DNA from 4 places in the Bacillus sp. LQ16 genome. Region 4 is predicted to be linked to each of the others. Evidence: riboswitches for the same ligand, from Rfam matches in the RefSeq annotation. Region 4 holds a riboswitch; each other region holds the start of a gene.

Region 1 (7,625 bases), 1.7 Mb from region 4:
ATCAATTGCATAGTTCGAATTAATGAATAAAGCATCTCCCTCATTATTTTCATACAACTTCGGTGAAAGTCCGGGTTCAACATCTGTTTTAAATTTTAAGTTTTTCGGATTTTCGACTACATCTTTTACTGTCGCCTTAACCACATCTACACCATCTTTAAGCTTAATCACGCCGCCTTTTTGTAACAATGCTAACATACGGCCACGCTCCGCTACGTTATTACTCATAATCACTGTCCCGCCATCTGGTAAGTCTTTTAAGCTTTTATATTTCTTAGAATAAATGCCCATTGGCTCTAAATGGATTTTTCCTGCGTTTACAATTTTATATCCTTTTTCTTGGATTTCTTTATCTAAGTAAGGAATGTGTTGGAAGTAGTTCGCATCAATTTCCTTATCCGCTAACGCTTTATTCGGCAACACATAATCTTGGAATTTTTTAATTTCTAATTTAATACCCTTTTTCTCTAATATCGGCTGTGCCTTTTCTAAAATAACAGCGTGTGGCACGTTAGAAGCTCCAACAACAAGCTTATTCTCATCTTTCCCTCCGCAAGCAGCTAATGTAAATACAGACAGCGCTGTAACAACTGACAATAGAATCTTTTTCATATGATGTCCCCTTCTCCCCAATAGTTATGTAGTTATGAAAAAGAGCTGGCATCAGACCAGCCCTTTTCAGCAATTATTCTTTTACAGGAACAACTGCCCCTTTATATTCTTTATTAATGAAGTCTTCAATTTCTTTAGAATGTAATACTTCTACAAGAGCTTTAATCTCTTTCTTATCTTTATCGCCTTTACGAACAGCTACTATGTTTGCGTACGGTGAATCATTTCCTTCAATTGCAATGGCATCTTTTTCCGGATTTAACTTTGCATCAATTGCATAGTTAGAGTTAATTAAAACAGCATCGCCTTCTTTATTGTTATACACTTGTGGCAATAAACCAGGCTCGATATCCGTTTTGAATTTTAGATTTTTCGGATTATCTGCAATATCTTTTGGAGTTGCTTTAACTGGATCTATTCCGTCTTTAATCTTTAAAATGCCTTCTTTTTGTAAAATCGCTAAACCACGTCCATGATCAGCAACTGAATTACTCATAATGATTGTTGCACCGTCCGGAAGTTCTTTTAAGCTCTTATATTTTTGAGAATATACACCAATTGGCTCTAAATGAATTTTTCCTGCTACTTCAAAGTCATATTTTTTATCTTTAATTTCTTTTTCTAAATACGGAATGTGTTGGAAGTAGTTTGCATCTAAATCCTTATCCGCTAACGATTTATTTGGTAATACGTAGTCTTGGAATTTTTTAATTTCTAACTCAATTCCTTTTTTCTCAAGTAACGGTTTTGCCTTTTCTAAAATTTCAGCGTGCGGTACGTTAGAAGCACCAACAACAAGTTTCTTTTCATCTTTATCTTTCCCGCCACAAGCAGCTAAACCAAAAATTGAAGTTGAAATAAGTGCCGTAAGTAATAATTTTTTCATTTGAAACATCCTCCCGTTTTTTATTATCGTTTATCTATTCGAGTCGTTAAACTATCACCAATCCACTGAATTAAAAATACAACTAGTAATACACAAATTGTCGCAACGATTGTTACATCGTTATTCCCTCTCTGGAATCCTTCTAAGTAAGCAAGTGTTCCAAGACCACCAGCACCAACAACTCCCGCCATTGCTGTATAGCCTACTAAAGCAATTGTCGTAACTGTAATACCAGATACTAATGCTGGTAACGATTCTGGAATCAATACTTTTAAAATAATTGTGCTTGTTTTTGCTCCCATTGCTTTTGAAGCTTCAATTACACCTTTATCAATTTCGCGAAGTGCGATTTCAACCATTCTCGCGTAGAATGGTGCCGCTCCAATAATTAAAGCTGGCAGCGCTGCACTTGCTCCAAGAATTGTTCCAAGAAGAATCTTTGTGAATGGGATTAATAAAATAATTAAAATGATGAACGGTATAGAACGGAATATGTTTACGAATGCTCCAATCACCGTATTAATTGATTTGTTTTCCCATAAATTATCTTTCGCTGTCATGAAGAGTAACAATCCTAAAATTAGTCCTAAAACAAATGTCGCAAGAGCTGCGATTGCCGTCATATATAACGTTTCACCAGTTGCTTCTAACATTTGATTCCAATCAACATTTGCGAGTAACTTATCCATGTGCAATCACCTCCAGCTCTACTTGATCTTGATGAATTCCTTCTATTGCTTGCTGGATCGCTGTTTCCTCACCATTTAAATGAACAACTAAACTACCGTAAGAACCGTTATTCGTTTGTGCGATATTTCCTTGCAAAATGCTAACTTCTATATCACTGCGTTGCATCAATCGTTGAAGCACTGGTCTTTCTACAGCCTCACCGATAAACTGCAAACGAATCACTTTTCCATCTGGATATTTTTCAATTAAACTTTCAATCGTTTCATTTGTATCTTCAGAATCTGTTAACTGCTGTACAAATCGTTTCGTAATATCTTGCTTCGGATTACGGAATACATCAAGTACTGGACCCGTTTCTACAATCTTTCCTCTCTCCATTACCGCCACTCGATTACAAATCTTTCGAATTACGTGCATCTCATGTGTAATGAGTACAATTGTTAAACCAAGGCGCTTATTAATGTCTAATAGTAAATCCAAAATTTGATCTGTCGTTTCTGGATCAAGAGCTGACGTTGCCTCATCACATAAAAGTACTTGTGGGTTGTTAGCTAATGCTCTTGCAATCCCAACGCGTTGTTTTTGTCCCCCGCTCAGCTGAGATGGGTACGCGTCTCCTCTTCCTTCTAATCCAACAAGATGAATTAATTCATCAACACGTTTTCTTCTCTTCGTTTTATCAACACCTGCAATTTCAAGTGGAAACTCTATATTTTCACGTACAGTTCGTGACCAAAGTAAGTTGAAGTGCTGAAAAATCATTCCGATTTCTTGCCTTGCCTTACGAAGTTCACTTCCTGTAATTGCTGATATAACACGATTCGCAATTGTAATTTGGCCAGAAGTCGGTTTCTCTAACTGATTAAACAATCTGATTAAAGAACTTTTCCCAGCGCCGCTATATCCGATAACACCAAATATTTCGCCTTTTTCTATTTTTAAATTGGCGTTATCTACAGCAGTGACATCACCGCTTTTCGCCTTATATATTTTCCTTACATTCTCTAATAGAATCATGATGTTCACCCCTTTTTTGTTTAGGTCGACTCCGCAATTTTTTATTTTTAATGCGTGTAGTCCACTGTTATCATTACTTTTATTATTTGAATGTCCTCCACATTCAAACAATAAAAAAACCTTTCTGCTTTAGAGAAGCAGAAAGGTTTATATGCGTATATAACAACATTATCCCTCTCTCTCATCTCTCAAAGCATTCGCTTTGCAGGAATTGGCACCATTTCAACATAAGTTGACGGTTGCCGGGCTTCACAGGGCACAGTCCCTCCACCTCTCTTGATAAGAGAAATCAGATTCAATTTTCGTCTGATTTGAAATTTATGAAATTGTCTATATTTTATGACTTGAATTGTATCAATATACACTCACCATGTCAACAGAAATTTTCGTAAAAAATGAAACTTCAGAATTTTAAGCACCTACTGACATCGGTTTACATATATGAAACATCGATTCCACTAATAACATCGTTCGGTACGTTCCTGAATATTGTACACGTCCATCATTCATTAACATTTGCAATCGTACATTTCCATTCACCAATTGTTCTATATCCTTTTCGTCTAAGCAAATGATTTGTTCCGTTCCTCTTTCCTCATGTACCAGCTCTATATAATCTCTTGAAATTTGTAACGAACAACTTTCATCTCTAAAGCGGAAATTAACAGTTTTTTCTTCTTGTCTTAAAAGTGGCTCTAAATGATATTGACCATTAGCGTAATTTACAAATGATTGAAGCAAAGAATATAATCTCACCCTAAATCACATCCTTCATATCACTTTCTATTACATACCATTCCCTCTCACTAAAGAGCAATCCTGTTATTTTCGCTCGACAAATACTGTATCCATCCTGCATCTCGACATATTTCCCAAGAAATATGTCGAGGCGGCAAAAATTTTGCCGCCTACTTTAATTCCGTATATAAATATTCAACCGAATGAAATGCATATATCTTCTTCATCAGTGTCCCATTTTCAAAAACAAGTAAACAAGGTACACTTTCAATCCCATACTCTTTCGCTAAATGCGGAGCATAATTTAAATCTAACATCCCAATTTTGAGGCCTTCAATTGTCATCTCAACGACTGTTAACATCTTTTTTGCTAATTGGCATGTTCCACACATTGGAGTATATACATATAACACTGTTTTTTCTTCATTCTCTATTAGGGCTGTAGCTTCGGCTCCTGTCCAATCGATCACTTCTATCATTCCTTACCGTAAATATTCTGTATAAACGTCAATGTCGGCTCCCCATAATACATTTGCTAAGTGTGTAGATGGCGCAGTTGCCACTTCTCGGTACGAGCGATCAATATAGATATGCTCGGCTTGCGGAAATTCTTTTCGAAATTGTTTCCTTAACTTTTCTCCAGCATCATCAGCATCCACTAGCACATACACTTCCTTATCAAAAAACTGATCAACGAGCTCATCCATTTTCGACAAACCAATTGTACCATTTGTACAAACAATTTCCACTGGTTCACGAATAATAGATTCAATCTTTCTTCTATCTGATGTACCTTCTACAATAATGACTTTTTCCACATAAATCATATGTCATCACCCGATCACCATATACTATACAACCTTGAACTTAGTATATAGTATATTCGTTATTTTCATGTTGTTTCCTGTTTATTTTTGCAAAAGAAAAGCGAAACCGACTGTTTAGCCCTGTTGGCTAAGGTTCTTCCGTACAGAAGACGCTTTTTGTCTTCTCGTGCGGAAGGTTCTTAGACATGAAGGGCTAGGAGTTGGAGCTAGACAATGAAAAGCGCAAGCGGCTCATTTAGATTGTGAGGGGGATGGAGCTTCTGACGTAGAGGCGCTTTTTGCCTTGTAGGAAGAAGCGAAGCCACCGAACAATCTAGTCGCTGGAGCTAGACAACGAAAAACAAAAACGGCTAGACCTGCATAAAGATTAAACGAAAAAGTTTTTTCAAAAAACGTTCTCCTACACGATAATTAGTATATGATTCTACATTCATTATTTTACACAAAATAAAAAAGGACAGCACAAAGGCTGTCCTTTAGTCGACTATAATTAGTCTTGGTTTGTCATTTCTGCATATTTTTCTGCAGTTAATAACTTCTCAACTTGGCTTGCATCAGAAAGTTCAACTTTAACCATCCATGCACCCTCGTATGGAGATTCGTTAACAAGTTCTGGTTGGTCACTTAATTCTTCGTTTACTGCTACAACTTTACCGCTTACAGGTGCGTATAACTCAGAAACTGTTTTAACAGATTCTACGCTTCCGAATGGCTCGTCAGCTTCGATTGTTGCACCTACTTCAGGAAGTTCAACGAATACGATATCACCTAGCTCACCTTGTGCAAAGTGAGTGATACCGATAACAACTTCATTACCTTCAGTTTTTACCCATTCGTGTTCTTCAGAGTAACGTAAATTATTTGGAATGCTCATGACTGTACCTCCAGTGAATGTATTAATTATGTAAAAATACCTTATTGGTACTTTTTCCACACACTTTCAAACTGCTCTTCGTTAAAACCAAGTGTTACATTCGTTCCATCTGTTACAATTGGACGTTTGATCAACATGCCATCAGATGCTAAAAGCTCATACATTTCGTCTTCGCTTGCATCTTTCAACTTATCTTTCAGACCAAGTTCACGGTAACGCATTCCACTTGTATTAAAGAATTTTTTTAATGGTAATTCACTTTTTTCATGTAAATTACGTAAATCTTCTTTTGATGGTGGATTTTCAACAATATGAATCATCTCATATGCTACATCGTTTGCCTCAAACCATTTCTTTGCCTTTTGACATGTGCCACACTTTGGATATGAATAAAATGTTACTGTCATAAATTCACCTACTTTTTTACTAACCTTTACCTTTATCATATAGAAAACGTTTTATTATTTCAAACCATTATTCGCTAAACTTTTACTTATTTCGTGATAATTTTTAATAATCCTGCGAATTTTTCTTATTTTTCCGCCATTTGTTAAGAAAAAAATAAATATATAAAATTTTTTAAATTCTGCACCAAACATATATCTTAAACAAGCGTTTGATTAATTCTTCATTTTTCTTTGTTGACCTTTGAACTACATGAGTTTCTTTCTACCGAACATACAGCTTAAACAAACGTTTGATTAATTCTCCATTTTTCTTTGTTAACCTTTGAGCTGCATCGGTTTCTTCCTATAGTCACAAAACCTGGAAACAATTCACATGACAAAGGCGTACAGATAAAAGGAACTAACGATTTTGGCCGTAATAGTGAGAGAATTCCATGATGATTAAGAAATTACTACAAAGAAAAGCCATGAATAAACATGACTTTCATAGCATAATCACTTCTATATTCAATACAAATTAAAGTGAATTATATTTCTTTACTTTTAAAGGAATAGATATTACATATAAATCTATTGCATAAGTAATAATCAAAATCCCTTTTCCTTCATCAGCAAATTTTGCTTGCAGAAACTTTTCTGAAACTTTCCTTTTTCCCCATCTCTTTGGAAGGTATTCGAATCCTAAGAACATAATAATAGCCCAATACTCATTAACTTAACTACTTTTCTTTTTTCCATGATATTTCAAATTCTCCACCATGTTCTTCTGTTATAATTTTAACTTTATATGTATCATCTTTAGACACTTTAATATTATTTTTACTGTTTCCACTATTAACTTCCAGTATTGTATTATCCTTTGAATCCAAAACATAAGCCTTTATGGTTCCTTGCTTAGTTTTATCATCAAAGGTAAATGTCCAGCTTTCACCTTTTTTTACATCCATATCTTGAGTTGCAAAACCTGTGAAACTTTTATACTTTCCATCTATACTATTTGAACCTCCATGAACCTTACCACCAACAATCGTTCCCTCTCTTGTAAAACAACCACTAAGAACCACCAAACATAGAACAAATAATAATATATTTTTAATAGTTTTCAACATCATTCCCCCTTATCCTCACAATAAATATCCCCCTATTTACATTCAAAAAACTATAATAACTATAATATACCCTAGTGAATATATTATAATTATTATAGTTTTAAAATCAATAATGCTATTTCAAATCTTCACGCAACTTCATTTCATCTTCATTTACATATCCAGTAAAAATAACTTCTGATATATGTTCATGATTAAAAAACATATTATATTCGGTGGAAATATTTCCGATAGGATAATAACAAGCTACATAATCCCAAGTTTTCTTAGTTTTTGAATCTTCTTGTTTTCTACCATATATCATCAATGGTTGTTCCCATGTTTTAAATTTCACAACTGAACCAATCGGAAGTAATGTATCTTTCTCTATCTTCTCCATTTTAATTCACCTCTTTACTTAATGAAAAATTTACCTATTTTATATAAAATTAAAAAACTAATAGGAACTGTAATTAAATATATCAA
Region 2 (7,625 bases), 2.4 Mb from region 4:
TAATGCTGAAATTGGTTCATCAAGAATCAATACTTCTGGCTCACACAATAACGCTCTTGCAATAGCAATTCGTTGACGTTGTCCTCCGCTAAATTCGTGCGGATAGCGATCGATATATCGTCTATCTAATCCCACACGTTCTAGCGCATCACCTGCTACTTTATCCTTTAATCCTTTATCACCTAAACCGAATGAAATATAACCTTCCGTTACGCTATCGCGTACTTTCCAGCGCGGATTTAATGCTGCTGTGGAATCTTGAAAAATGAACTGTACTTTCTGTAAGAAATCACGTTTATGAGCTGCCTTCAACTTGTGAACGACTTGACCGTTATAATCAATTTCACCAGACGTTGGGCTCTCGATCCCAGCTATGAGCTTACCAAGTGTTGTTTTTCCTGAACCACTTTCACCAATAATGCCAAGTGTTGTTCCTTTCGGAATAGAAAGTGATATGTCTTTTAACGCTGTGATTTTTTTACTTTTACTTCCATACGTTTTCTTTACTTGCTTTATAGTAATTAAATCTGTCGTCATGAGGCATTCACCTTCTCTTTTGATTTCGCTTTATTATGCTCTAGAACATGTTGCCAACAATGTGAACTATGCTCCTTAGAATATGTGGTTCTCTCTGGAAAACGATGAATACATTCTTTTATCGCTACTGGACAACGATTTACAAAAGGACAACCAAAGCTATTTAATGTTTCAATGGAAGGTGTGGTTCCTTCTATAGCACGTAATACCTTTTCAGAATCATCCATATTCGGAATTGCTTGTAGTAAGCTTTTTGTGTATGGATGTTTAGGGGAACCTATCACTTCCTCTATCGTTCCTTTTTCAACGACACGTCCCCCATACATAACAACTACTCGATCAGCTACTTCACGTACAAGTGCCAAATCATGTGTAATTAATAAAATACTCGTATTTTGTTTTTCTTTTCTTTCTTTTAATAGCCCCATAATTTGTTTCTGAATCGTTACATCTAACGCTGTTGTCGGCTCGTCTGCAATTACAAGCTTTGGGTGACAAGCAAACGCAATTGCTAAACAAATACGCTGCCTCATACCTCCGCTTAATTGATGTGGGTACTGTTCAAAGCGTTTCTCTGCTTCATGTATCCCTAAACCTGTTAACAAGTTAATCGCAATTTCCTTCGCTTCTCTTTTCGATTTTTTCCCATGTTGCAAAACTACTTCTGTAATTTGTTTGCCTACCTTCATCGTTGGGTTTAAAGATGAAAGCGGATCTTGAAATATAAAGGAAATATCTTTTCCGCGAATTTGATTCCATTCTGACTCTTGTAAATTCGTTAATTCCTTTGCTTGGAAAGCTATATTCCCATCATCGATATGAATTGATTCTTGATTCAAGCCGATAATGGATTGTGCTGTGACACTTTTTCCCGAACCACTTTCTCCTACAAGTGCAACTATTTCACCTTCGTTAATAGAAAAGGAAACATGTTTCACAATCGCTTGCTTACTATTCTCTTTTTCAACGGCTAACGTTACGTTTTCTAAAGATAAGATTTGTGCCATGTTTTTTCTCCTTTCGATTTCGTTTGACGATTTTTGGATCAATCGCATCTTGCAAACCATCACCAATTGCATTAAATGCGAACATAATGAGAGCAATCATGATTGCTGGGAAGAATAGCTGCCACCATTCCCCACTCAATAATGTCCCAAGTGCATCATTCGTCATCGTCCCCCAGCTTGCTGCCGGTGATTGCACTCCTAGTCCGATAAAGCTTAAAAATGATTCTGAAAAAATAGCTGCTGGAATTGTAAATGATAAATTCACGATAATAATCCCTGTTAAATTCGGAATTAAATGCCCATATATAATTTTCATATGTGATGTACCTAATCGCTCTGCTGCAATAACAAACTCTCGTTGTTTTAAAGACAATACTTGTGCTCGAATGAGACGAGCCATTCCAATCCATCCCGTTAATGCAAGAGCGATAATAATGGTGAAAAGACCTGGTTTCATAACAATTAATAGTAAAATAACAATTAATAAATATGGGATGCCGTATAATACTTCAATTCCTCTTATAATCCACTCATCAATTAACGTTCCAAGGCGATTACGTCCTCTCACATATCCACTAAATCCACCAATCAGTACACCAAGACCTATATCGAGGGCAGCTGCTACTAATCCAACTGTTAGTGAAATCTTCCCACCAGCCCAAGTACGTGCCCAAATATCTCTCCCTAGATCATCTGTTCCAAACCAATGTTCACTACTCGGCGGTAAATTTGTTGCCTCTTTTACTTGTTCACTCGCAGTAAATGAAGTTAAACTTTCGCCAATAAGCGAGAAAACAATAATTAGCAATAACGTCACTGTTCCTAAAACTGCGATTGGATTCGATATAAACTTACGAAACACTTCTTTCTTTCTGCTAATCTTTTGCTGATCTTTATTTATCGTTAATTCTTTTTTCTCTTCTTTCGTTAATAACTGTTCATTAATCTCATAAGCCCCCATTTAAATATCCCCCCTCCTTATGTAATAGAACGAATACGCGGATCAACAATGCGATGAATAATATCTGTAATGAAAATACAAGCAATTAATAATGCACTATAGAAAATCGTTGTTCCCATAATCACCGGATAGTCTCGGTTAAAAATACTATCTACAAAATATTTTCCTAGGCCAGGAATTGAAAAGATTTTTTCAATAACGAAAGTCCCTGTTAAGAGTCCAGCCATTAACGGTCCAACAAATGTAAGTACTGGAACAATCGCATTTCGAAGAGCGTGCCTTATAATAATCTTCTTAATTGGTATACCTTTTGCTCTTGCTAGCTTAATATAATCACTCTGCAGTACTTCGATCATATTAGAACGAACAAACCTTGTAATAACTGCGATTGGCCCTAACGCTAATGCAAAGGATGGCAATACCGTATGTTCGAATGTTCCCCAAGAGGCTACTGGTAAAAACTCAAATTGGATAGCGAATACTTGTATAAATAGTGGCGCTAAAATAAAACTTGGAATAGAAATACCTAAAATTGCGAGCAAACTCACACTATAGTCAATTACTCTCCCATGATAGAGAGCAGCAAATGTCCCTGCCGCAATTCCTACTAACAATGAAATAACAAGTGCTTGTAGACCAATAATTGCTGATGGACCAAAGCCAGTTGTTATAATTTCTGATACACCTTGCCCGGTTGATTGAACAGATTCACCAAAATCAAAATGAACTACACCGTCTAAATAAGCAACATATTGATTCCATAACGGTTCATCAAGGTGATACTTCGCTCTCATGTTTTGGATCACTTCTTCAGGAAAGATTTTTGCATCTGATGAAAATGGATCTCCCGGAATAATATGCATAATTAGAAATGTCACTGTCGTAATAACCCATAGTGTGAACACCATAACCGATAATTTTTTAATTACATACACTTCAATAACCCCCTAAACACATGAATTTACTTTGTTTTATGAACGTACTTTTTCCATTACTCCCTTTTCTATTTTTAGAATACAAAAAGCCTTGATCTTAAAAAATAAGATCAAGGCTTAACAAACAAAGGCCCATCACTTATCTTTCAAGACTTGCTTGCTGGAATTAGCACGGTGTTCCTATTACAGAACCCGCTGCTGAGGTGTCATAGGGCCAGTCCCTCTACCTCTCTGGATAAGTAAATTGCTATATTATTATTTGGTTCAAATTGTATATTTCGAATTATAATTCTGAAAAATTGAAAAGTCAATCAGATTGGATAAATTTAGAAAAATCAGTTTTTAATTCATTTATCGAGATTACAGGCTTATAATAAAAAGAAATAATGTTAAAGGAGTTATAAGATGGATCCCTTACTTCTTGCTACTATAGGATTATCCTTAACTATCGTTATACTTGTCATCATCGGCTTCTATAAACTCTTTATTAAAAAGAAACGTATCACTTCTTTCTTATACCCCTTTCGATAATATTACCGGGCAAACTATTTCCGAATTTCACGAAGAACAGAAAATATTAGTATCCGAGGATGCAGACGGAGATGGTAAGAAGAAAAAATAACCTTGCACAGGCAAGGTTATTTTTTCGTTTCTGCTTGAAAGCGTTTATAGTATGTCGATGCTGTTGCAAAATTAATTTCTATATCACGAATCAACGATGAATCTTCTTCTTTAGCTAACTTCTGTAATTTTTTCATCGCTTGTTCCGATTCATTCAAGAAACCAACATATACTTCATGTTCTTGCTCTTTCGACTTCGGCACACGAATTTCTTTACGTATATGATCAATATCTTCTAACATGCTCGTTGTTACCTTTTGCACATCTTCTTTATATGTAGCATTCGTTATTTCCTTACCGCCCTTTTCTTTTGCCACTTCAAATAACTGCAGTGCTTTATTAATTTCTTTATTCATTTTTATATCGTATTTTTCATGTACTGCAAGGTATTCTTTCATCTCTTCTGTTTGTTCAGCAGATTGCTCTACCTTTTCTTTCGTTTCTTTCGTATCTTTATTTCCATTACACCCTGCTAGAAGGAGCATACTTCCCATTACAGCAATACCCAAAACCTTCTTCATCTCTTCTTCTCCTTTTATCTACAGCTATTACTCATTATAGTTTCTTTTATCTCCACTTGTTATTATACCGAGAACGCCCTACTTTTTACACTTAAGACGACATCGTAATATATATACCAACATGTTTGTCACAGTATCGTCACTTTATACAAATAACTTTTGCAATGCTTTACTACATCACCTTACAAAACTGTAAGCACACATAAAGAACAAACCATGCTAGACTTACATATGCATAACGCAAACATATGTAAGTTTTTAAGGAGAATCATCTATGTACAACACAATGCCTTTTATGGGAGAAGATATTCGTGTCCTTATTCGCGAAAAATCACTTCATATCGAAAATACAGAGAGCCTTCGCCGCGTATTAAAGAAGAAGCATGCTCCATTTAAGTTAGCTCAATATTTAAAACAACAACATACAAATCAATTTCATACCGTGCTAAATATATCGGATAAATCATTAACAATCGAAATCATCGGTCATGTCTACATTGGAAACTTCGCAGATATCTTAAAAGAAATCCCACGTATACCGAAGATTGCTCCTATTATCGTTAAAAAAGCGTATAAAATTACGGACCATACCGATATTATCGACTGCGGGGAAAAAGAAGTCGATAGTAATCGCTGGGTGTGGGATAAACTTGCTGTTTTATATGATACGATCATGAATAATATGTATGAGGTATTTCAAAGAAATGAAAAAAAGAACTGATTCAAACATTCCCTTTGAATCAGTTCTTTTTTGTTAAGCCTCTAAATTTTGTCTTTGTTGCAGTTCAAACTGCTTCTCACTTCTTCTGGCCATAAATAGATAACATAATACTGCCCCTACTTCACAAAGCGCAATAACAACACCCATCGGTAACGCTGTATTACTCCCACCAATACCTACTAGCGGAGCGACAAGCGCTCCTGAAATGAACTGTAATAAGCCTAATAAAGCTGACGCTGTTCCTGCAGCTTGCTTCTGATTTCTCATCGCTAATGAGAACCCAGTTGTTGATACCACCCCGACACTTGATACAACAAGGAATAACGAACATAAAACACCGATTAAACCTATTCCTAGTACGATTGTCAGTAGTAAAGATAGGCCACCAACAGCTGCGATAATAATACCAGCAACAAATAATGTCTTCTCATTCACTTTCCCCGCTAAACGACCCGTTATCTGACTAGCAATAATAATACCGATGCCGTTAATCGCAAAGAATAAACTAAATTGCTGTGGCGATGCTCCGTATATGTTCTGCAACACAAATGGTGAGCCCGAAATGTATGCAAACATTGCCGCTGTTACTAATCCTTGTGACAATGCATATCCCATAAACAGACGGTCCTTTAACAATTTTCCGTACGTCGCCAAAGTCCCTGACAAACCACCCGTTTCTCTTTCTTCAGGAGGTAATGTTTCACGCAATACAAAAGTAGCTGAGATTAACATGAATACGCTAATTGCTCCAAGAACGATGAAAACACCGCGCCACGTTGTAAACTGTAACAATTGCCCTCCAATAATTGGTGCCAAAATAGGTGCTGCTCCGTTTACTAACATAAGCAGTGAGAAAAACTTCGTCATTTCAGAACCTGAGTACATATCACGTACCATTGCACGTGATATAACAATCCCGGCTGATCCTGAAGCTCCTTGTAGGAAGCGCAATAATACTAATGTCCAAATAGATGGCGCAACAGCACAAAGTAAAGAAGAAGCAACATAAATAATAAGAGCAATAATAAGTGGTTTGCGTCTTCCGTAAATATCGCTAATTGAGCCAACAAATAATTGTCCTACTGACAACCCAAGCAAACAAGCTGTTAATGTAAGCTGCGCTAGGGATGCACCTGTTTGCAAGTCATCCGTTAACTTCGGTAATGAAGGCAAATACATATCAATAGATAATGGCCCAATCGCCGTAAGTGTTCCTAATACAAGAATCATCCATAACCTGTTTGCCTTTACAGGTTTATATATTTCGTGATTAACTTCATTCACTTTTTCAATTCACCCTTTCCTATACACACTGAATCGTAACAATTATAGTTACATCATAAACATACGTCAAGTACAGCGCATTTTCCTCTTTCATAATGTAAAAAAAGCGATAGAAATTCTATCGCTTTACTTTTTCACATTGCTATTCGTAAATTTAGATACCGAGGCCATCGTCTCTCCTGTATCTAAATATGTAATTTGAATTGGGTCTCCTACTTCTGTAAACATAGCATACGGGAATTTCTTCACCGGTATCATAAATACCTTTTGTTCATTCTCTAAAAGTACGTACACGATTGTATTTTCACCTGATTTCTCTTTATATACACGTTGTACAATACCTTCTTTTTGCGCTTCTTTTCCTGTTGAGGTTGGTCTAAAGGTATCACCATTACCACTCATTACGTTTTTATAATTCTCAAGCGCTTCTTTCTGCGTCGAACCTGTCGCAAATATTTTTGCATTAGCAGCATATACAACTGTATGTGCACGTACTAGGCCTCCGTCATCAACAACCGGAATAATCCAAGCTGGTTTTCCGTATACGTTATAAATGACAGGCATTGTCCCATGCCATTTCTCTCTCTTAAAGGAATTATCTACTACTTCTGTAGCTGCTGAACCATCCATAATCCCCTTTACTTCTTTTCCATTATAGTAATATAGCTTGCCTGTGCGTGCATCTACTAATGAATAGCCTAGGGCTGAATCTACTCCTTCTTTTGGAGAAGTAAAGTCTGTAAAATAATACAGTGTTCCATCTTTACCAAAGATCGGGGTCACGCCTTCTTTCGTTCCCCACTCAGTCGGAATTTTCATATCTGTTTGTGAGAATTTCGTATTCCAAAATCCGTGAATATATTTACCAAAGTACGTATTTAACGTAGATGCAGTCTCATGATTTAATACACCATCAACAAATTTAGGTGCCTTTCCTTTATCATATCTTTTCACTTCACCTGTTTGTGCATCTACTACGACAACACCTTCTACCTCAAATCCAGATCTTCCTGAAATAAATTCACCATACGTCATTGT
Region 3 (7,625 bases), 590 kb from region 4:
AGGAACATATGTAGCTACATCTTAATTATAATAGGGGTTATTTTTATTAATAAGTCATTTTTATTTTGTATGGTAGAAGGAATTTCGATGCAACCTACTTTAAATGAAAAAGATTATATACTTGTTAATAAGGTAAACGTCTGTTTATCGTCTTTTCATCATGGGGATGTTGTCATCATAAAAAAAGAAGACGAGCCTACTTACTATGTGAAACGAATTATTGGATTATCGGGGGATAATATACAATTAAAAGAGGCTGAGGTATATATTAACGGTAAAAAGCGTGATGAGTCGTATATACATTTAGATATGTTACAAGTATCCAATCGTTTTTCAAATTTTAGAGAAATAAACGTTCCTACGCATAAATTATTTGTGTTAGGTGATAATCGTAATCATAGTAAAGATAGTAGGAATACACTTGGACTTATTGATGAGTCAAATATAATAGGTAAGGTAGAAATGGTATTTTATCCATTTGATCATATAAAATGGATAAAATAATTCTATTAACGATTCACATTTTATAAAATAAATCATATATTGATAGCATAGGACAAGCAGAAAAGCTTGTTCTAACCTCACAGAACACTCCTTATCACGGTTAGGCATCTACATAGGTAGATGCTTTTTTTATGTTGATGACTGAAAATTATTTATCAACATAATGTAACAAGCACTTTAGGACTATTAGGGGACGATTATATGTACAAATAACAGTATGCTTAATTAAAACAGTGAAATATAAGGAGTGAGGAATAAGTGCTAAATATTTTAGTGGTTAATTTTCCAGCAGAGGGACATGTAAACCCTACATTAAATTTAGTAAAAGCCTTTACTGAACGAGGGGATCACGTACATTATATTACAACGGCAAACTTTAAGGATAGAATTGAAGATTTAGGAGCTACTGTACATACTCATCCAGATCTATTAAAGGAGATTTCTATTGATGCTGAAACTTCATCTGGATTAAATGCTTTCTTTCATGTGCATGTTCAAACTTCTTTATATATATTGGAAATTACGAAAAAATTATGTGAAAGTATAAATTTTGATTTCGTAATTTATGATATATTTGGCGCGGGAGAGTTAGTAAAGGAGTATTTACAAGTTCCAGGTGTAGTTTCCTCACCTATATTTTTAATTCCTTCAGAGTTTTTGAAGACATTACCTTTTCATCCAAATGCAGATATACCATTCCAACCAGAGGAGATCTCTGAAAAATTACTAAATCAGATGGAACATAAATTTGGAGTAAAACCAAAGAATAATCTTCAATTTATGAATAATAAGGGTGATGTTTGTTTCGTATACACAAGTCGTTATTTCCAACCTAATAGCGAATCGTTCGGAGAAAATAACATTTTTATTGGACCGAGCATTTCAAAGCGTAAAACAAATATAAAGTTTCCACTGGAATCACTTAAAGAGAAGAAAGTTATTTACATTTCAATGGGAACACTGCTTGAAGGACTCGAACCATTCTTTAATACTTGTATTGATACTTTTTCAGATTTTGATGGGATAGTTGTAATGGCAATTGGTGATAGAAATGATATTTCAAAAATAAAGCAAGCGCCAGATAATTTTATAATTGCTCCATACGTACCTCAATCAGAAATATTAAATGAAGCAGATGTTTTTATTACACATGGTGGTATGAATAGCGTACACGATGCCATTCATTATAATGTCCCATTTGTAATAATACCGCATGATAAAGATCAGCCTATGATAGCGCAAAGATTAACTGAGCTTGAAGCGGCACATAGACTATTGAAAGAACATGTTAATGTACACACTTTAAAAGAGGCCGTAACAGATGTTCTTTCAAATGAAAAGTATAAACATGGTATAAGAAAACTTAATGATAGCTTTTTAGAATGTGGTGGTTCAAAAGAAGCAATTGCAGTTATTGAATCTCTTTTAAATAAAGTAAAAATTTAATTGGTGGGGCTTTACTGCCTGCAAATAGCAGGATAAATAGTCATAACTTTATACAAGCATAGAGGTTCTCACCTTTATGCTTGTATATTCTTATCCAGCAAATTGCACAGCAGTATTTGCATGTAAAAAAGCAGTATCAAAAACGGGAACAGTGAGATCATTTTGGGAGATGAGTAAAGGTATTTCAGTGCAGCCTAATAATATACCTTCAGCACCATTTTGAATTAATGATTTTGTAATTTGTAATAACTCTTCTTTAGATGTTTCTGAAATAATCCCTCTACTTAATTCATCTAATATGACATGGTGGATAAAAGTTCTTTCCTCGTCATTGGGGATAATTGTCTCAATGTTATATTTCGCTAATCGTGATTTATAGAAATCTTGCTCCATCGTTTGTTTTGTTCCTAATAGTCCGATACGTTTTATATTCTGTTCTACCATTTCTTTAGCACTTACATCACCAATGTGAAGAAGCGGGATAGATATTGCTTGTTCTACTTCCTCGGCAAATAGATGTACGGTATTTGAACACATTAATAAACATTCAGCCCCAGATTTTTCAACTTTCTTTGCAACTGTAACTAGTTCATTTTTCACTTCTTCATATTGATGGTTTTGTAATAAAGTAGTTACTTCACCAAAATCCATACTATATAAAACTAACTTTGCATTTTGATCGTATTGAGAGAGTGTAAGCGTATTAATATGTTTATAGTATAATGATGTAGATTCCCAACTTAATCCTCCAATCAAACCAATCACTTTCATAATGCATTCCTCCCGAAACGATTTTGAATTCATTATTTCACAATTCCGATAAGAATACAATGATTTAAATGCGCCATTTAACAAAAAATAAAAATAGTAAGAAAAGTGTTGAAATTTACACTTTTTAGTGCCATAATACGAATTACAAATTAATACTTATCCAGAGAGGTGGAGGGAACGGCCCTAAGAAACCTCAGCAACCCCTATGCAATTTTATAGGAAGGTGCTAATTCCGCAGAGGACACGTTGTGTTTTTTGAAAGATAAGAGGATTCTTGAACGTGAAAGAAAATGACCTCTTATATAAGAGGTCATTTTTTGTTGTATAGAAAGGGAGTGTAGATGCATAATTCATTTTTAAATTAAATATAGAGTAATAAAAGTTGACTAATATGAGAGGGGAATTGTAATGAACAAATTATCAACAAAGTTAGTAGTAGCAATCGGTATTGGAGCAGCATTATACGGGATATTAGGACTTTGGGGATTTTCTATTGCACCGAATACATTTATTAAACCAGCATTAGCTATATTAACTGTTTTTGGAGCATTATTTGGTCCAGTGGCAGGACTCTTAATCGGACTTATCGGTCATACCGTAACAGATACGATTGCTGGATGGGGGATTTGGTGGGGCTGGGTTATTAGTTCAGGGATTATTGGTTTTTCGATGGGTCTTATTCAAAAAAGAGTTGGTTTTAGTGTGAAAAACGGGTCGTTTAACAAGGGGCATATTTCTTATTTAGCAATTACTGGGTTAGTTGGTATTGTCATTGCTATTATATTTGCTGGGGCATTCGATATTATTGTGATGGGAGAACCATTTGACAAAATTGTTATACAAGTATTAGGAGCAACAATTTCCGATGTTATCGTTTTCTTAGTAGTTGGATTGCCACTTACAATTGGCTTGACAAAATCTAATAAGAAACATACACATTTAAAAATTGAAAAGTAGGGATGTTAACATGAAACCAATTATTTCGTTTGAACAATTCACCTTTCAATATGGGCATGCTGCGCAGCCTACTTTAAGTGATATTACCTTTCATATATACCCTGGGGAAAAAGTACTAATTGCTGGACGAAGTGGTTCAGGAAAGTCGACATTAGCTCATTGTATAAATGGGCTAATCCCATTTTCTTACGAAGGGACTAGTACAGGTAACGTTTTAATTGCCGGTAAAGACCCGAGGGAAGGAAGTATTTTTGAACAAAGTAAGCAGGTAGGAACAATTTTGCAAGATCAAGATGCTCAATTTATTGGTCTGACAGTAGAAGAAGATGTAGCTTTTTATTTAGAAAATGAATGTGTAAAGCAAGATGATATGAAAAAGATTGTTTCGGACTCATTAAGAAAGGTGAAGATGCATACGTTTCATAAACAAAGTCCACATGAATTATCAGGAGGTCAAAAGCAAACAGTTTCTCTAGCTGGTTTATTAACAACAAATGCGGATATATTATTGTTCGATGAACCGTTAGCGAACTTAGATCCACTAAGCGCCGTACATACGATAGAACTTATGAAAGATATACATGAGCAATATAATAAAACGATTGTTATTATCGAACATAGGATAGAAGAAATTTTAAAGCTGGATTTAGACAAAGTTATATTAATTGATGAAGGTAAAGTCATTGCAATAGGAACACCAAAAGAAATCTTAGCGTCAAATATATTGCCACGTATTGGCTTAAGAGAGCCTATTTACATCGAAGCATTAAAGAGATTACATTTTGATCGTAATAATGACGTAATATATCCAATGGAAAACCTTCAAAAAGAAAAGATAGGCAACGTTCTAAAAGAGTGGATGGAGAAACAAGTCATATTAAAAGGTAATACTAAAAACAAGGAATTACTTAAAGTGGAGAATTTATCATTTTCATACCCTAATAAACAAAAAGTATTAGAAAATGTAAACCTTTCAATATATGAAGGAGAAATTGTGGCACTGTTGGGACATAATGGAGCAGGGAAATCCACATTAGCTCATAGTCTTATAGGCATAAACAAAATGAAAAATGGGAAAATCTTGTTAGAAGGTGAAAATATTAGTTCTTGGTCTATTCGTAAACGTGGGGAAATCATATCTTACGTGATGCAAAATCCAAATCATATGATTACACAGCCTACTGTTTTTGAAGAAGTTTCATTTACATTAACATTACATAATTTTTCTAAGGAAGAAATTAAGAATAGAGTAGAAGGAACTTTAAAAATTTGTGGTTTATATCCATTTCGTAATTGGCCAATTCAAGCACTAAGCTATGGGCAAAAAAAGAGATTAACAATCGCATCTGTATTAACAACAAATCCTAAGCTTATCATATTAGATGAACCGACAGCGGGACAAGATTATTATCATTATAAACAATTTATGTCGTTTATTAAAAAACTAGCTAAGAAGGGTATTTCATTTATTTTTATCACTCACGATATGAATCTCGCACTAGAATATGCAGACCGTGCAGTAGTTCTACATGAAGGGAAAATTATTGCGGATAATACAGTGTCTAATGTATTTGGTGATCAAGAAACGTTACAAATAGCTAACTTAAGAGAGAGTTCTTTAACCAAGCTTGTTAAATTTAGTGGGATTGCATGTCCGGAAAAATTTATGGAACTTTATTTAGATAGTAATAGGAGGGAGGAAGGTGCATAGTACATATTTTCATCGTATGGATGGGGTAGTGAAATTGTTTTTATTTATTTTTTGTATGACGCTTACTTTTTTGTTTTTTGATTTTCGGGTGTTGCTAATACTATTTATCATCGGGTGTATCGGACTCAGCATTGCTAAAATTCCATTTCATAAAATTTTAATTGTTTTTAGTGTCATATTTACATTTAGTTTATTAAACTCTGTCATGATTTTATTTATTACACCAACTCATGGATCTGAATTAACTGAATCATATACCTCGTTTTTACATATTGGATATGCAACGATTACATATGAAACATTATTTTATGCAGCTACACTTTCATTAAAGTATTTTACGTTATTACCATTTACACTTCTTTTTATATACACGACAGATCCAAGCGAATTTGTAAGTAGTTTAAGTAAACTTGGTATCCATTATAAGATTACATATGCAATAAATATTGCACTACGTTATATTCCTGACATCCAGTCTGAGTATAAAATTATTAAACACGCGCAAGAAGCGAGAGGAGTGGCTTTTGAAAAAGGAGAAGCAAGTTTATGGGTTCGTATGAAGAACCGTGTTTTAATTTTCTGGCCACTAATCATTCATTCTCTAGAAAGAATAGATACGGTTTCAAATGCAATGGATTTAAGAGGATTTGGAAAGAAGGATAAACGTACATGGTTTTATACAAGTAAGGCGAAACGTGAAGATTTCATCGCTTTATTTGCCGGTGTTTTCATATTCATTGTTGCGGTATATTTAAAATTAAACGTATTTCAAAACTTTTGGTATCCATTTTAAAGCACTCTTTAAACGAGTGCTTTTACTTATTTTTATGTAGACATGCTCAAAAAAGGGATATACACATAATGTATAATACGAACCAGTTAAAATGATCAACTACCTATTAGTTTTCAAACCAAAAGGAGGAGAAAATATGAGTTACGGTGGTTCTTGTGGTTTTGGTGGAGGTTTCGCTTTACTAGTTGTGTTATTCATTCTATTAATAATTGTAGGATGCAGCTGCTGGGGCGGAGGATACTAATTTTTAATTAGTCTTCACAAATGTAAACTAAAAAAACATTGAAGATACTTATGTATCGAAACAAATAAAAAAGGAGCAACTATGCTCCTTTTTTATTTGTTTAAATGCGTATTCTCACTATATTTCGGGACCGTAATCGTTAAAGTCGTTCCTTTACTAACGATACTTCGGATTTTTAAACTTCCATGCATCGTCTCAATAATTTTAACAGCAACCATCGTACCTAAACCAGTTCCTTTTGTTTTTGTACTAAAATACGGTTCACCGAATCGATGTATTTGCTCCTGTGACATTCCAACTCCGCTATCTTCAATTCGTATTTCAACTTTACTATTATTGATAGATGAGGAAATATTTAAGGTACCACCATTCGGCATTGCTTCAATACTGTTTTTTATTAAGTTTAAAAAACATTGTTGAAAGTGCTGTTTATTACCAACAATGGTTGCCTCAGAAAAATCCTGTGTAATATGTATCGTATTCATATTACACAATGGCAATATCATATTAATAACTCGATTTAACTCTTGCTTTACTGAAATTTGATCTAATTTTTCTGGAGCAGGTTTGGCAAACGTTAAGTAATCATCGATAATTTCTTGGGCACGATTTAACTCTTCAAGTATATGTTTAATATATTCGTCTCTTGATTCAGGAGTTAAATTTGGTGTTTTTAAAAGCTGTGTAAATCCTTTTACAACCGTTAAAGGATTCCTTACTTCGTGCGATATACTTGCAGCGAGTTGGCTAACAATCTCCATTTTTTCTATTTTAATTAATTTTGAGCGCATTAATACAGCATCTTTTATAACTTCATTTATATAAACAATAAATAACATTAAAGTAGTCGGTAATACCATGAAATAAATAATATACAAATTATTCACTTCAAAATCTGATAAAGTTAATACAATTACAGTTGTAAATATTGCTAGGAAAAAGGTTAAAAACATGGAAAAAGCTACTTTAAGCTTTCTATTATATGTATTAAATTTTGAAGATGCGAGTGCTGTAACGATGAACATTATTCCGTAAACAACGACTGTCAGCATATTAAAGCCATAAAATATAAATCTTGTAATTAATAAAATTGTAAACAATATGATACCGACAGGGAATCCACCATAAAGCGTACCTATTATGACCGGAATTTGTCTTAAATCATGAATACAACTTTCATCCATATAGATAGGGTATCG
Region 4 (7,625 bases):
TATTATCAAAGCCAACGTTATTATTACTTGATGAACCGACAAAGGGATTAGATCCATGGAAGAAAGAAAGAGTAGGAGAACTATTTAGGAAGCTGCAAAAAGAAGGAACAACAATTGTAATGGCAACGCATGACATTGAGTTCGCTGCGAAATACGTTGATCAATGTATGATGTTATTTGATGGGACAGTCATTATGAATGATGCACCGAAAGAATTTTTTAGCGGCAACTTCTTTTATACAACATCTATCAATCGATTCATTCGAAAAGAATTGCCATATGCATTAACGTGGGAGGATGTGTACGAAGCGTGTCCAAACGATATGTTGCATTCATAATATGTATTTTTGCAGTAATAATAGGCACATTACTCTTTACTACACTTATTATGGACGGTTATTACATGTTAAGTAGTTTGTTTTTATTAGTTGTTATTATGTTACCTTTCTATATCCGTTTTGAAAGAAAGGCGTTTGTTTCACGTGAAATTGTTCTCGTTGCTGTATTAGCAGCAATTGCAGCAGTTAGCCGCGTACCATTTTCTATTTTACCGAGTGTACAACCAACTTCTTTTGTTATTATCGTTTCTGCAATTGTGTTTGGAAGTGAAGCGGGTTTTATGATCGGTGCAACAGCAGCGATTGTGTCTAACATCTTTTTAGGGCAAGGTCCGTGGACGCCGTGGCAAATGTTTTCATGGGGTATGATTGGTTTTATAGCTGGATTATTGCGTAATACATTTTTAATGAAAAAGCTATGGGGAAGACTCCTGTACGGATTGTTTGTTGGATTTTTATTTGGCTGGATTATGAATTTCTGGGGACTTCTCGGTTTTATACGAGAGGCAACGTGGGAAACAGTCATTTCGTATTACATCGCAAGTTTTTATTTCGATTTGAGCCATGCAATTTCGAATGTTGTCTTCTTACTATTATTTAGTACTTCTTGGATTACGATTCTCACAAGATTTAAAAAGAAATACGGTATATTAGATAAGCATAACATAGCATAGAAAAGCATACTCATATAAGGTAGGGTCGCGACTTACATATTCGTTTGCCTCTTTCATGCTTCTTACATATTGTAAGGAGCATTTTTTATTGTCAAAAAATAGTCCAATATATATCCGTTACTATATAAAATTATTCGTATAATAATAGGTGAGAACTATTTTCAAAAGGGAGGTGTATAGTTAATGAAGTTAGTTATTCCGAAGCAACATGGTGCATGGGCGATGCTTGCTATACCATTTCTATTAAGTGTCATACTTGGAAAACCTACTATATATCACATTCCATTGTTTATAGCTTGGTTCTTTATCTATTTAGCTACGTATCCATTCCTTATGCACATAAAACAAAAACGAAAAAAAGAGTATTTACATGCTTCAATTGTATATTTTATTATTGCGTTCGTATTTGGGATGATTTCTCTATTATATGAATGGCGCATTCTTTTATTCGTAATAGTCATGATTCCACTATTTATAGTAAATATGCATTATGCTCGTCAAAAAAATGAAAGGGCACTATTAAATGATATTTGTGCGATCATTGTGTTTTGTGTTGGTGGGTTAATTAGTTATTATTTTTCAATGAAACAAATCGATCATACAGCATTATTCATTGCACTTATTTCATTCTTATACTTTTTAGGTAGTACGTTTTATGTGAAAACGATGATACGTGAGAAAAATAATCCGAAGTATCGTTTTATATCTTGGGGTTATCATATTCTATTAACAATCATTGTATTTGCAATTAATCCGTGGTGCTCCCTTATTTTTATACCAAGTGTCATTCGAGCCATTATATTGTATGGCAAAAAAATTTCTATTATAAAAGTAGGGATTTTAGAAATTGTGAATTCTGTATATTTTTTAATCATAACGGCAATAATTATGAAGTATGCCATTTGAAAAAACTTCCCACCTTATGATGGGAAGTTTTTTCAATCTTGTTCTAAAATGTGAACGGTGTAATCGCAGCGTTGAATAGCTTGTTCGATCGCATAAAGGGATTGCTCAATACGAGCGCGATTAAAATCTTTTTCAACAGTCTGTAATGCTTCTTCTAAACAATGTTTTGCTTCTTGTAATGATTGAAAAGAATCTTGTACATATCCGCGAGCATTTTGATGCATTTCATAATCCTCCTTGCATATTCATATATGTATAGTATGAACAGTAAAGAAGAAAATATTATTTGTTATATTTGTTTGACAATTAAAATGAAATTACGTATAGTAAGAATTAAGTGAATATTTTCTTATCCAGAGAGGTGGAGGGACTGGCCCGATGAAACCCAGCAACCGCGATGCAGGTGCTAATTCCAGCAGAACATATTTGTTCTGGGAGATAAGACGAAGATATATACGTAACTTCTTCTTATCGGAGAGGTTTTTTTGTTGCAAAAAAACCGATTACGAAAATTTATATTAAGAAGAAAGGGGTTGCGCATTGCTGTGACACTCGAAAAATACGTAAAACTGCGTAGTACAGTTTATGAATATATGATAGAGCAAGATAAGCCAATATCATTGTTAGATATTCAAGAACATATCGTTTCGCATCATGAAGGAAAATTCACGAAAAAGATGTTACATCAATTTTATTTATCAAGACTATTAGATGAACTGAAACTGGATGGGAAAATTACATTAGCTGATGAATATCTCTATACTGAAAAAGGGGTATTTTATAAGGCGAGAAAAGGGAGCTAAGCTCTCTTTTTTTTAAAATAACGGAGTATGTAGAGTAAAAGACTGCTTAAGCAGCCTGATACAGGGAATGGTGTTGAGTGTGTAGTGTCAAAAATTGAATGTGCCTGAAAGAGGCAATTCGTATCGGCTGCAAATGAAAAGAGACACCTTCGCCGAATAGGTGTCAGTCGTTTTGCAAAATAGACTTGCTATTTAACAGTTCTTAGAATAACATGCAGGGGTTTGGAAGTCAAAAGGGAATTAAAGGAAGGGGTACAATTATGTACGCTTACTTATTAAAAGATATAACGAAATGGATCCCAAAGTACGTTGTAGATAAGGGATATGAATATTATGAAGATGGACATGTAGAAGATGTTGAAATACAAGATAACAAAGTGTTTGCTTTCGTTACTGGAAATGCAGGGAATTATGAAGTAGTTATTGATCTCGAAGATTTTTCAAAAAGTAGTTGCGAATGTCCGTATGAAAATTATTGTAAACATATGGCGGCAGTTGTTTATGATATTCAAGGTGCTGGTGAGAGTGCAGTTAAAGAGAAACTGAAAGATTTAGAAAAAGAAGAGTTACTTACTGTATTAAATCGACTGTTGCAAAGTTCGAAAAACATGCAAATTGTAGAGAAGATGTTAAAGAAGGGGAAACTTTAACTTATAGAGGGAGTTGTTATGTAGTGAACGTACTAATTGTATACGCTCATCCTAGTCCTTCAAGTTTTAATGCGGCGATTTTAAATCATGTGCAAAAAGGACTACAGGAAACAAATCATTCAGTTACCGTACTTGATTTATACAAAGAACAATTTGATCCAGTCCTCGTATTTAATGAAGAGAAGAAAAGACGTGATTTAGTAAATGAAGAAGAAACAGCTCGATACAGAACGTTAGTAGAAGAAGCAGATACAATTCTATTCATCTATCCAATATGGTGGTGGGGGATGCCAGCTATTTTAAAAGGTTTTATTGACCGTATTTTCGTAGCTGAATTTGCTTATAAATATGAAGGGGCTCTGCCGAAAGGATTATTGCAAGGGAAAAAAGCGTGGGTTATTAATACGTTAGACTCGCCTCTATGGTACGTCGCATTGTTATATCGATCAGCAGATTGGATTATGATGAAGAGAGGTGTTTTACGTTTTTGTGGCATTCGTGATATAAAACGGTCAGTGTTTCAATCTGTGAAAACGAGTAAAGTATCAAAGCGCGAAAAATGGTTATTACAAATAGAAGAAAAGGCTCGTACATTATGAATGAAGTCGATCGTATTATAAACTGTTGTCAGTATGATAACGAACTTTTTCGAAAGTATATTACGTGTTTACTTCAATTGAAAAAATGCAGCGATACATTTCAACAAATTCAAATAGAGTTAAGAAATGATTATTTAATAAGAGGAATTTGTGAAAGAGAAGTAGATGAGGTAGTAAGGGGAAGTAAAGAATATGAAACATATTTTCTTCCTAAAGCGTTACAGTGGAATTTTTTGAGGGAACATCCATACTTGATTGGAAAAATTTGCGAAGATTTTTTTGCATTTGAGTCATTACATCTTACGGAGTTAGAGTGGGAGAAGATTATAAATCGCGTGGGAAATAAGTCATTTATTATGTAAAAAAGCTAGTATAAAACTAGCTTTTCGTTTAAATAAATAAGAAGCATAGACTAATGATAAAACCTGCATATAGTAAGTTCACAACGCAAAATCCCATAATGTCACGAGCACCTAAACCAGCTATCGCTAATGCTGGTAATGCCCAGAAAGGTTGAATTAAATTCGTCCAAGCATCGCCCCACGCAATGGCCATTGCAGTTTTTGCAGCAGGTACACCAAGTTCAGCGCCAGCTGGAATCATAATTGGTGCTTGCACGGCCCATTGACCGCCACCAGATGGAACGAAAATATTAACGATACCAGCACTTAAAAAAGTAAAGAGCGGGAAAGTTGATTCGTTTGAAATGCTAATAAAGAAATTAGAAATAGCTCCTCCAAGTGAAAGTCCTTCACTATTTGCTCCAATCATCATGCCCATAATTCCTGCGTAAAACGGAAATTGAAGTAAAATGCCAGAGGCACTTTTCGTAGAGTCTGAAAAAGCGCGAATATACTGAATCGGAGTGCGGTGGAAAATAAGTCCAGCAATTAATAACATAAAAATCACGATATCGAGAGTAAGATTAAATCCTTTCGTATAAAAGTAATTGAAAATATAAATGAGACCTAACAATCCAACGCAAAGTGTAATAATGATGCTATTTTCCATTTTTTCAGCGAATGTATTTTTTTCTACTTCTTGAGCAGCAGCTTCTTCATGGAACACGCTAGGATCTACAGTTATCGTATGTTTTTCATCTGGATGCATCGCTTTATTAATGAGAGGCATCGTAACGAGAAAAATAATAACTGGAACGAGAGCGTATGGTGAGAATAACGTTTCTGTTATCGGAATTGCCTCTTTAATACTTCCAGCAGTCGTTTTAATTAACGTTTCACCGCCTGTTGCTAACGTAAGAGGGATAGAGGCAGAAAGACCGGCATGCCAAATGAGAAATCCAGAGTAAGAAGAGGCAATTGCTAGTCTATAATCTAATCCGTCCAGTTGCCTTGCCACTTCTTTTGCGTATAAAACAGATACAACAATTCCAAAGCCCCAGTTTATGTATGCACCAAGTAAACTTACAATGGAAATGGCAATAATACCTTGTCCATTCGTTTTCGGTAGTCTGGCAGCTTTCGTTAATCCTTTTTTAATAAGAGGAGCATTTGCTAAAGCAGATCCAGTCACGAGTACAAGTGCCATTTGCATAGAAAAGGCGAGGAGTCCCCAAATTCCATTACCCCAGTGATTAATCATTTCTACAGGTGTTTGGTGAGTCGCAAACATACCAAAGCAGATAACGAAAACAGTTAGTAAACATGATAAAATAAACGGTTCTGGCAAGAAGCGTTGCACTAAGGCGACGCAACCATTTGTAAAGGAACGAAACAAAATAGATCAACCTCCTTATGTATATGTATTACAATTATTCGAGGTTATTTGGGAGATAACCTTCAATATAAAGAAAATTCAGATATTTATAAGAGTGGTAATTTATTGATAGATTGATATAGAGCCTCGTATCAGATTCTGCTTTTAATATACTAGAAGAAAAACGGTTGTAAATGGGGTAGCACTTATAGGGATAGTATAGAGAAAGGTTACTAGCTGGCTTCAAAGCAACTGTTGCAAACTGGTCAAAAAATAAAGTTCATCATCCCGGAAGAAACTCTATTTTCATCAATAGAAGAAATTTTCGACGAATATGAACAGACAATCTTTGTAAGGGAAGTGTTTTAACGAATTCTCCAAAAGGTGTGGATGTATTAGTTAAACACTTAATTAAACATGTAAACTGCTTATATAAATTTTGATAGGTGTGTTTGAAGCAGTTGTTCTTTCAGTATCTTCTAATATATAGGATTATAAATAAAATATCCCAACAAGAAGAAGCTTCCACTACTGTGGAAGCTTCTCTAAATGATGTGAAATATCAATATACATATTTGAGTAAACTGAATGTATTTCATTACTTGGCGTAGCGTTAGAAGAGAAGTGGACAATTACCATATTTGCTTTCGGATCGATGTAAAGTGTTTGTCCGTAACTACCTAACACTTCAAAAGCACCCTGTTCATTGTGGGGAATCCACCATTGATTATGATAAGAAATGGAAGCTCCAGGGCTAATTGCAAGTTCACCTTCTTGGACATTTTTTATATCTTCAGTAATAGAAGAAGGGAGAATTTGTTTTCCGTTATATTCCCCGTTGTTTAATAGTAATTGCCCGAATCTCGCCATATCTCTAGCAGTTGCATTTAAGCCAGCGCTTGCTTGTTCTATTTTCGTTTCATCTGTAACGTAATACGCGTTTTCTTCCATACCAATTTGAGACCAAATTCGTTCGCTAACATTTTCAGCTAATGATTTACCAGTAATAGTTCGAATAACCCAAGCGAGCGTTTCTGTTGATCCGTTATTGTAAGAAAAGGCAGAACCAGGCGGTGCAGTTTCTTCTGCTTCTTGTAACATATCATAAATTTTCATCGGACCGTCGTAATTTTTGCCGCGGGGTAAAATATTGCTAGCTAAATATAATTGTGCATCTTGATTTTCTAGCCCAGGCTGCTCATATCCGTGGGTCGGGTATTCTGCTGAAACTTGCATGTCCATTAATTGCTGAAGTGTCGCTTTTCCGAACGGTGTGTTTTTTAATTCTTTTATGTAAGTGTCAGCTGTTTTCTCTAAATCGATACGATTTTCTTCAGCGAGAGATTGTATAATTGCCCCGGTAAAGACTTTTGCTAATGATGCCATACCATGAGGTTCATTCTGTTTATACCCATTGAAATATCGTTCATATACAAGTTGTCCATTATGTACAACGACAAAAGCATCCGTTTTGTTATCGTCTAAAAGTTTTTTTAGAGGAGTTGTATTTCCGAATCTACGCTCCACAGCAAAATCGTCTAAGTTTTGCAATGCGAAAGGGAAGTGAGCAATTTGGTCAGGATTGTTTTTTACGTCATTAACTAAAGTGAATTCTTTCATATGGGTATACGACCAACGTAAGTAAGGGTCATTTAACCAGTTTTCTTTTGTCACATTATGTTTTGATGGGGTCGTTTTATTTTGTTTGAAGTAAGTAAACCCAAGCCCTGTAATTACAAATATGAATGTTAGTAAAAGTAAGAGTAGGGGAGATTTTTTTAGTTTCATATATGGCCCTCCTTTTTATTTCTACTATAAGTATACGCTCGTCTTGAAGGAAATACAAAATAAGGAAAGTAAACGGGGAAGTTTACTTTCCTTATTAACGTTAAGCGGAAATTTTTCCGTCTGTAGGTTGTTTTTTGAATTTTTGTTTTCG

Evidence for each region. A riboswitch is a leader RNA that binds a small molecule or an ion and turns the genes downstream of it on or off. The one in region 4 is predicted to bind S-adenosylmethionine.
Region 1: another riboswitch for S-adenosylmethionine. It lies ahead of AC3EMB_RS24665 (methionine ABC transporter ATP-binding protein); the one in region 4 lies ahead of AC3EMB_RS15970 (hypothetical protein).
Region 2: another riboswitch for S-adenosylmethionine. It lies ahead of AC3EMB_RS01060 (ABC transporter permease); the one in region 4 lies ahead of AC3EMB_RS15970 (hypothetical protein).
Region 3: another riboswitch for S-adenosylmethionine. It lies ahead of AC3EMB_RS12925 (ECF-type riboflavin transporter substrate-binding protein); the one in region 4 lies ahead of AC3EMB_RS15970 (hypothetical protein).

What each region holds. Positions count from the first base shown of each region.
Region 1 covers NZ_CM173491.1:4,845,283-4,852,907, forward strand. Annotated here, with positions in the region: gene metQ (methionine ABC transporter substrate-binding lipoprotein MetQ) at 1-612, opposite strand, end outside; gene metQ (methionine ABC transporter substrate-binding lipoprotein MetQ) at 686-1,498, opposite strand; gene AC3EMB_RS24660 (methionine ABC transporter permease) at 1,522-2,187, opposite strand; gene AC3EMB_RS24665 (methionine ABC transporter ATP-binding protein) at 2,180-3,205, opposite strand; SAM riboswitch class I at 3,384-3,491, opposite strand; gene AC3EMB_RS24670 (hypothetical protein) at 3,617-3,961, opposite strand; gene AC3EMB_RS24675 (thioredoxin family protein) at 4,114-4,422, opposite strand; gene AC3EMB_RS24680 (toprim domain-containing protein) at 4,426-4,770, opposite strand; gene gcvH (glycine cleavage system protein GcvH) at 5,261-5,644, opposite strand; gene AC3EMB_RS24690 (arsenate reductase family protein) at 5,686-6,051, opposite strand; gene AC3EMB_RS24695 (hypothetical protein) at 6,771-7,160, opposite strand; gene AC3EMB_RS24700 (DUF4176 domain-containing protein) at 7,276-7,539, opposite strand; gene AC3EMB_RS24705 (hypothetical protein) at 7,554-7,625, opposite strand, start outside.
Region 2 covers NZ_CM173491.1:178,836-186,460, reverse strand. Annotated here, with positions in the region: gene AC3EMB_RS01075 (ABC transporter ATP-binding protein) at 1-537, opposite strand, end outside; gene AC3EMB_RS01070 (ABC transporter ATP-binding protein) at 534-1,544, opposite strand; gene AC3EMB_RS01065 (ABC transporter permease) at 1,501-2,505, opposite strand; gene AC3EMB_RS01060 (ABC transporter permease) at 2,523-3,440, opposite strand; SAM riboswitch class I at 3,577-3,682, opposite strand; partial or broken gene AC3EMB_RS01055 (DUF3951 domain-containing protein) at 3,846-4,062, shown strand; gene AC3EMB_RS01050 (hypothetical protein) at 4,079-4,582, opposite strand; gene AC3EMB_RS01045 (hypothetical protein) at 4,857-5,303, shown strand; gene AC3EMB_RS01040 (multidrug effflux MFS transporter) at 5,337-6,596, opposite strand; gene AC3EMB_RS01035 (DUF3981 domain-containing protein) at 6,714-7,625, opposite strand, start outside.
Region 3 covers NZ_CM173491.1:2,595,546-2,603,170, forward strand. Annotated here, with positions in the region: gene lepB (signal peptidase I) at 1-504, shown strand, start outside; gene AC3EMB_RS12915 (macrolide family glycosyltransferase) at 763-1,950, shown strand; gene AC3EMB_RS12920 (aspartate/glutamate racemase family protein) at 2,041-2,721, opposite strand; SAM riboswitch class I at 2,875-2,990, shown strand; gene AC3EMB_RS12925 (ECF-type riboflavin transporter substrate-binding protein) at 3,130-3,678, shown strand; gene AC3EMB_RS12930 (ABC transporter ATP-binding protein) at 3,689-5,389, shown strand; gene AC3EMB_RS12935 (energy-coupling factor transporter transmembrane component T family protein) at 5,382-6,182, shown strand; gene AC3EMB_RS12940 (YjcZ family sporulation protein) at 6,319-6,426, shown strand; gene AC3EMB_RS12945 (LytS/YhcK type 5TM receptor domain-containing protein) at 6,519-7,625, opposite strand, start outside.
Region 4 covers NZ_CM173491.1:3,183,153-3,190,777, reverse strand. Annotated here, with positions in the region: gene AC3EMB_RS15990 (ABC transporter ATP-binding protein) at 1-338, shown strand, start outside; gene AC3EMB_RS15985 (ECF transporter S component) at 311-1,012, shown strand; gene AC3EMB_RS15980 (YwiC-like family protein) at 1,196-1,918, shown strand; gene AC3EMB_RS15975 (hypothetical protein) at 1,951-2,142, opposite strand; SAM riboswitch class I at 2,265-2,363, shown strand; gene AC3EMB_RS15970 (hypothetical protein) at 2,404-2,721, shown strand; gene AC3EMB_RS15965 (SWIM zinc finger family protein) at 2,982-3,371, shown strand; gene AC3EMB_RS15960 (NAD(P)H-dependent oxidoreductase) at 3,395-3,970, shown strand; gene AC3EMB_RS15955 (group-specific protein) at 3,967-4,332, shown strand; gene AC3EMB_RS15950 (short-chain fatty acid transporter) at 4,361-5,707, opposite strand; gene AC3EMB_RS15945 (serine hydrolase domain-containing protein) at 6,215-7,474, opposite strand; gene AC3EMB_RS15940 (MFS transporter) at 7,575-7,625, opposite strand, start outside.